3 regions of the Pseudaquabacterium prasiolae genome follow, and region 2 is predicted to be linked to each of the others. Evidence: predicted binding sites of a transcription regulator. Region 2 holds the regulator's gene; each other region holds the start of a gene.

Evidence for each region. Region 2 encodes sigma-54, which starts transcription at its own class of promoters, with help from an activator protein. Its sites were predicted from a motif close to TGGCANGNAANCTGCTTT; they were not measured.
Region 1: the regulator sigma-54 is predicted to act here: its motif matches at 878-895, upstream of N4G63_RS19570 (PEP-CTERM sorting domain-containing protein).
Region 3: the regulator sigma-54 is predicted to act here: its motif matches at 1,142-1,159, upstream of nifE (nitrogenase iron-molybdenum cofactor biosynthesis protein NifE).

The regions. Positions count from the first base shown of each region.
Region 1 is NZ_JAOCQD020000002.1:1,680,439-1,682,700, reverse strand. Features, by position in the region: gene ileS (isoleucine--tRNA ligase) at 1-318, opposite strand, end outside; gene N4G63_RS19570 (PEP-CTERM sorting domain-containing protein) at 985-1,149, shown strand; gene N4G63_RS19565 (SdrD B-like domain-containing protein) at 1,505-2,262, shown strand, end outside.
Region 2 is NZ_JAOCQD020000001.1:508,806-511,067, reverse strand. Features, by position in the region: gene N4G63_RS02060 (THUMP domain-containing class I SAM-dependent RNA methyltransferase) at 1-57, opposite strand, end outside; gene N4G63_RS02055 (RNA polymerase factor sigma-54) at 198-1,742, opposite strand; gene lptB (LPS export ABC transporter ATP-binding protein) at 1,762-2,262, opposite strand, start outside.
Region 3 is NZ_JAOCQD020000004.1:247,760-250,021, forward strand. Features, by position in the region: gene N4G63_RS26640 (SDR family oxidoreductase) at 197-1,072, shown strand; gene nifE (nitrogenase iron-molybdenum cofactor biosynthesis protein NifE) at 1,193-2,262, shown strand, end outside.

The DNA of each region.
Region 1 (2,262 bases), on a different contig from region 2:
CGGTAGGCCGTGGCAGTCCCAGCCCGGCACGTACTGCGCATCAAAGCCGGCCAGCTGCCGCGCCTTGACGATCATGTCCTTGAGCACCTTGTTCACCGCATGGCCCATGTGGATCTGGCCGTTGGCATAGGGCGGGCCGTCGTGCAGGATGAACTTGGGCGCGTTGCAGCGCGCATCGCGCAGGCGCTGGTACAGGCCGTCGTCGTTCCACTGCTTCACCCAGCCCGGCTCGCGCTTGGGCAGGTCGCCACGCATCGGAAACGGGGTGTCGGGCAGGTTCAGCGTGGCACGGTAGTCCGGGGTGGTGGCGTCGGTCATGGCGGGCTGGCGCCGGCGGGGCGGCGCGTGGGCAATCGGGCGGAGAGGCGGGCCTGCGCCTGGAGTGGCGGCGCGGCCGGGCGGGTGGCGCAGCGGCTGTATGCCGCGCCGGGCGTCAACGCACTGCGCGTCGAATTCGGTCGCGCGTGGTCTGGCGGCGCGTCGCAGCGTAGACGCGGGCAACCAAGGCGGACGGGGCATGCATCGTGACATTGTACGGGCGGGGTGCTGCGCAGAACCCGCGCGGGCGCCGCGCGCCCCCGTGCCGCCGTCGCCGTGGGCAGGCGCCAAGGCCGTTTGGCGGGCGCGCGCGGCGGCGGGCACGGCTTCTGTCAGGCGCAGCACGCCAGGCATTCGGCGGGTGCTGTCATGCGCCGGCAGCGCAAACGATTCACGATCTGGCCAGTTTGACAACGCGCCACCATTGCCTGTTTCCGCCCGATGTGAAAACGTGTCGACCTTGTTGGGGGACAGGTTGTTGTCGGGAAACCTTACAGCGGCGAATGGAGGTCTTCGGCGCTGAACCCTAAGTGCTTGATCTGGAAGAACGGGCCTTCAGTGGCACAAAATTTGCTGAAAATGAAGGTTCGTGCGGAAGTGTGAACAAGCGCACGTCCGGTAAAACGGGCGCTGCGTAACAAGGTTTTTCATTTGGCTGGAGTGAACATGAAGTCGGTTTTCAAGTTTGTTGGTGCCGTCGCGGCCGGTGCATTTGCAATGGCTGGCAGCGCTCACGCCGCGCTGCAACTCGTGCCGGAGCCGGGCTCGATCGCCCTGGTGGGCCTGGCCGTTGGCGCCCTGGTTGTCGCCACGCGCAGCCGCAAGAAGTGATGTGGTCCGCGCGCCGGCACGTGCTTCACGTGCCGGTGGCGCGGTCCTGACGGCAGTCCGCGCGAGCGGGCTGCCGGCTTGATCGGCCGGTCGCGCAATACACCGCGGCGACCCCGGGGCCGATCCGGGATCCGATCCAGGCCCTGGGCGCCTGGTTGGATACCTTCCAGTTTGATGCCTGTCGCGCCGGGATGCCCCGGCGTGGCGGGCGTGTGCCGCCAGGTCAGCGCTGCGCTTACGCGCGCTGAATGTCGGCTTCGCAGGCCGGGTTCGTTTGTTGCCGATGGGTGACAGAGGGCCCGGGCGAAATATCCGTAGCCACGGACCAGTCAGTTCTGCAGAGATAGGCCAAGCCATGACCACTTTCACGATCCGAGTTTCTTCGTCTGCCACCAATGCGGCGGGCACTGCCTACGGTCAGCAGCCCGATCTGGGCGCACCGAGCTTCATGGATCTGGTGGTGACCAACAGCACGGACCCCGTGCTGGCCAATGGCCGCTACGACGGCTACTGCCTGAACCCGCTGCTGCCCATCTCGGTCAACACCGCCTACAGCGCCACCAACGGCGCAGGCAACGACGGTGCGTCGTTCACGCCCATCGGCTTTGGCAGCCTCTCGCAGAACCAGGTTGACCGCCTCAACTGGCTGCTGTCGCAGAACTTCACCTCCGACGCCAAGCACGGCGGGCAGTTCAACTACGGCGAAGTGCAGGTCGCCATCTGGAAGATCGTCGGCTTCACCGACGCCCAGATCGCCGGCGCCGGCCTCGAGCGATTCCTGAGCGACAACAACCGCCAGGTCGTGAACAGCGCCGATGCCAACTTCCTGGTGTCGGCTTCGCAGGCCGCCGTGGCCAGCGGCAATGGCACGGTGCCGACTGACGCGTACTTCACGCAGGTGATCGACCCGGCCGGCGACATCCAGCCCCTGATCGTGCAGCTGCAAAGCGCCAAGATCGGCAACTTCGTCTGGAACGACGACAACGCCAACGGCGTGCAGGATGCCGGCGAAGCCGGTGTTGATCAGGTGATCGTGCAGCTGTTCGACGGCAACGGCAACCTCATCGCCAGCACCCTGACCGGCGACGACCACAGCACGGCGGCGGTTGAGCA
Region 2 (2,262 bases):
CAGCGGCTCGACGCCCGCGGCGCAGGGCAGAAACAGCGACACCGGCGTGTCGCCCACCGGCGCAATGGCCTTGGCCGGAATGCGCACCGGGGCGCCCGGCCCGCGCTGTGCGCCGGGGCCGGGGCGTGCGCCGGGGCCGCGCGCCTCGTCGTGGCGCTGCGTCTTGTAGCCGCCGATCGGCGGGCGTGGGGTCTTGGTCAAAGTGCCTTGCGCAGGTTGGCGGGCGCGATCTTCAGCGCCTCGCGGTATTTGGCCACCGTGCGCCGCGCCACCTGGATGCCCTGCTCGGACAGCATGTCCGAGAGCTGGCTGTCCGACAGCGGCTTGGCCGGGTCTTCGTTGCCGACCAGCTGCTTGATCAGCGCGCGCACGGCGGTGGAGCTGGCGTTGCCGCCCGCCTCGGTGTTCAGGCTCGAGCCGAAGAAGTACTTCAGCTCGAAGGTGCCGAACGGCGTGTTCATGTACTTGGCGGTGGTCACGCGCGAGATGGTGCTCTCGTGCAGGCCCAGCTCGTCGGCGATCTCGCGCAACACCAGCGGCTTCATCGCGATCTCGCCATGGGTGAAGAAGCCCTTCTGCCGCTCGACGATGGCCTGGCTGACGCGCAGGATGGTGTCAAAGCGCTGCAGGATGTTCTTCATGAACCAGCGCGCCTCCTGCAGCCGCGACGACAGCCCGCCCGCCGAGCCGTTGCGCTGGCCGCGAATGGCCTGCGCATACAGATCGTTGATCTTCAGCTTGGGCATCACGTCGGGGTTGAGCACGGCCTTCCAGCCGCGGCCCGCCTTCTGCACGATGACATCGGGCACGATGATGTTGGCCTCGGCGCGCGTGAACGGCCGGCCCGGCTTGGGCTCGCAGCTCAGGATCAGCGCCTGCGCCTCGCGCAGCAGGGCTTCATCGGCGCCGGTGGCCTGCGTGAGCTTCTTCATGTCGCGCCGCGCCAGCAGATCGAGGTGCTGTTCGCTCACGCGCATGGCCAGCTTGCGCGCGGGGCTGGCGGGCCGCTCGCGCAGCTGCAGCACCAGGCACTCGCCCAGATTGGCCGCGCCCACGCCGGTGGGCTCGAGGCTTTGCAGCCACTTCAGGCCGCAGCGCAGGCGCCCAAACAGGTCTTCGCGCTCTTCCAGGTCGTCTTCGGCCACGCCCAGGCTGTCGGCCACGCGGGCGGCGATCTCCTCCAGCGGGTCGGCCAGCCAGCCGTCCTCGTTGAGGCTTTCGATCAGCACCATCACGGTGGCCGCGTCCTCGTCGGACAGGCGCATGCCCAGCAGCTGCCGGCGCAGGTGATCCTGCAGCGAGGGGCCGCTGCTGGCGGCGTCCACCGGCTCGAAATCGTCGTCGCCGCCACTGCCCGAGGGGCTGTTGGACGGGGCCTCGCGGATGCCATCAAAGTCGTCGCGCTCGGTGCCGTTTTCCCAGTCGTCGCGCTCGGTGGCGCCAAACTCGGCGGCATCCACGCCCGCGGGCTCTTCGGTGCCGGCGTCGTCGCGCTCGCTCTGGCGCTCTTTCTCGCGCTCGGCACCGGCGCCGCTCTCGGGCGTGGCGGCCACGCGCTCGAGGCCGTAGGCCAGTGAATCGTCGCCCCCCTCTTCGGCCTCGAGAAAGGGGTTGGCCTCGAGCATCTGCTCGATTTCCTGGTGCAGCTCCAGCGTGGACAACTGCAGCAGGCGGATCGATTGCTGCAGCTGGGGCGTCAGCGCCAGGTGCTGCGACAGGCGGACCTGTAGGGACGGTTTCATGACTGCTTTCCGCCCAAGCTCACATCTTGAAGTGCTCGCCGAGATACACCCGGCGCACGTCGGCGTTCTCGACAATCTCGGACGGCGTGCCTTCGGCCAGCACACGGCCTTCGCTGATGATGTACGCGCGGTCGCAGATGCCCAGCATCTCGCGCACGTTGTGGTCGGTGATCAGCACACCGATGCCGCGCTGCTTGAGAAAACCGATGATGCGCTGGATCTCGATCACCGCGATCGGGTCGACGCCGGCAAAGGGCTCGTCGAGCAGGATGAAGCGCGGCTGCGTGGCCAGCGCGCGGGCGATCTCCACGCGCCGCCGCTCACCGCCCGACAGCGCCGGCGCCGGCGATTCGCGCAGCTTCTCGATGCTCAGGTCGTGCAGCAGGCCGTCAAGCCGCTGCTGGATCTCGGCCGCGCCCAGCGGCCGACCATCGGCCCCCACCTGCAGCTCGAGCACCGCACGCACGTTCTCCTCGACCGTGAGCTTGCGGAAGATCGAGGCTTCCTGCGGCAGGTAGCT
Region 3 (2,262 bases), on a different contig from region 2:
CCTGTCGGCTGACGCTGCGGCGGGCTGCCCGGGTGCCAGCAGCGGTGGCAGCAGGCTTGGTGGCGGCAGGCTTGGTGGCAGCAGGGGCGCGTGGCATGGGCTTACTTTCAGGTACGTACTTACCAAAAGTAAGTGTAGCGATCAGCATCACGGCTCCGCAACACCCTTGCGCCCCCCAGCGGGGCGCCCGATCGCCATGATTGCCATCACCGGCGCCAACGGCCAGCTCGGCCGCCTGATCCTCCAGCAACTTCTGGCGCGCGGCGTGCCGGCGGCCAGCATCGTGGCCACCGTGCGCTCGCCGGCCAAGGCCGCCGATCTGGCCGCCCTGGGCGTGCAGCTGCGCGAGGCCGACTACAACCGCCCCGAGACCCTGGCCCGCGCGCTGCAGGGCGTGCAGCGCCTGCTGCTGGTGTCGTCCAGCGAGGTGGGGCAGCGCCTGCCGCAGCACCGCGCGGTGATCGACGCCGCCCGCGCCGCCGGCGTGGCCTGGCTGGGCTACACCAGCCTGCTGCATGCCGATCGCTCGCCGCTGGGTCTGGCCGCCGAGCACCGCGATACCGAGGCGCTGATCCGCGCCTCGGGCCTGCCGCACACCGTGCTGCGCAACGGCTGGTACACCGAGAACTACCTCGCCAGCCTGGCCCCGGCGCTGCAGCATGGCGCGTTCATCGGCAGCGCGGGCGCGGGCCGCATCGCCTCGGCCACGCGGCTCGACTATGCCGAGGCCGCCGCCACCGTGCTGGCCCGGCCGCCCGCGGGCAACACCGTCTTCGAGCTGGCCGGCGACAGCAGCTACACGCTGGCCGAACTGGCCGCCGAGCTGAGCCGCCAGGCCGGCCGCAGCGTGCCCTATGTGAACCTGCCGCAGGCCGACTACGCCGCCGCCCTCACCGCCGCCGGCCTGCCGCCGCCACTGGCGGCGCTGCTGGCTGATTCAGACGCTGGCGCCGCGCAAGGCGGCCTGCTCGACGAGGGCCGGGCGCTCTCGGCGCTGATCGGCCGCGCCACCACGCCGCTGGCCGCGGCCATGGCCCAGGCCCTGGCCGCGCTGCCGCCCCAGGTCGCCTGACCTCGGCTGACGCCGGCTGAGCGCGCGCCCGGCCGGCGCCGGAATGTCGCAAACCCGCCATTCCGGCGCTGGCACCGAACCTGCATTCACGGCCGATCCACCGCCCCCTGGAGAGCCGCCATGTCTGCCTCACTGAACGCCAAGATCGCCGAAGTCTTCGACGAACCCGGCTGCGACAAGAACCAGGCCAAAAGCGAGAAAGAGCGCAAGAAGGGCTGCACCAAGCAGCTCACGCCCGGTGCCGCGGCCGGTGGCTGCGCCTTTGACGGCGCCAAGATCGCGCTGCAGCCCATCGTCGACGTGGCCCACCTGGTGCACGGCCCGATCGCCTGCGAGGGCAACAGCTGGGACAACCGCCACAGCGCCAGCTCGGGCGAGAGCACCTACCGCACCGGCTTCACCACCGACATCGGCGAGATGGACGTGATCTACGGCGGCGAGAAGCGCCTGTTCAAGGCGGTGCGCGAGATCAAGGAGAAGGTCAATCCGCCGGCCATCTTCGTGTACCAGACCTGCGTCACCGCGCTGATCGGCGACGACATCGAGGCGGTGTGCAGACGAGCCACCGAGAAGTTCGGCCTGCCGGTGATTCCGGTCAACGCGCCGGGTTTTGCCGGCCCCAAGAACCTGGGCAACAAGCTGGGCGCCGAGGCCCTGCTCGACCATGTGGTGGGCACCCTCGAGCCCGAGTTCACCACGCCCTACGACATCAACATCATCGGCGAGTACAACCTCTCGGGCGAGCTGTGGCAGATCAAGCCGCTGCTCGACGCCCTGGGCGTGCGCGTGCTCAGCTGCATCAGCGGTGACGGCCGCTACAAGCAGGTGGCCAGCGCCCACCGCGCCAAGGCCAACATGATGGTCTGCAGCAAGAGCATGATCAACATCGCCACCAAGATGGAGAAGCGCTGGGGCATCCCGTACTTCGAGGGCAGCTTCTACGGCATCGGCGACATGAGCGAGACGCTGCGCGAGATCGCCCGCCTGCTGGTGGCCACCGGCGCCGACCCCGAGTTGAAGGGCCGCACCGAGGCGCTGATCGCGCTGGAAGAGGCGCGCGCCTGGGGGCGCATCCGCGCCTACCGCGAGCGCCTGGCCGGCAAGAAGGTGCTGCTGATCACCGGCGGCGTGAAGAGCTGGAGCGTGGTGAGCGCACTGCAGGAAGCCGGCCTGGAAGTGGTGGGCACCAG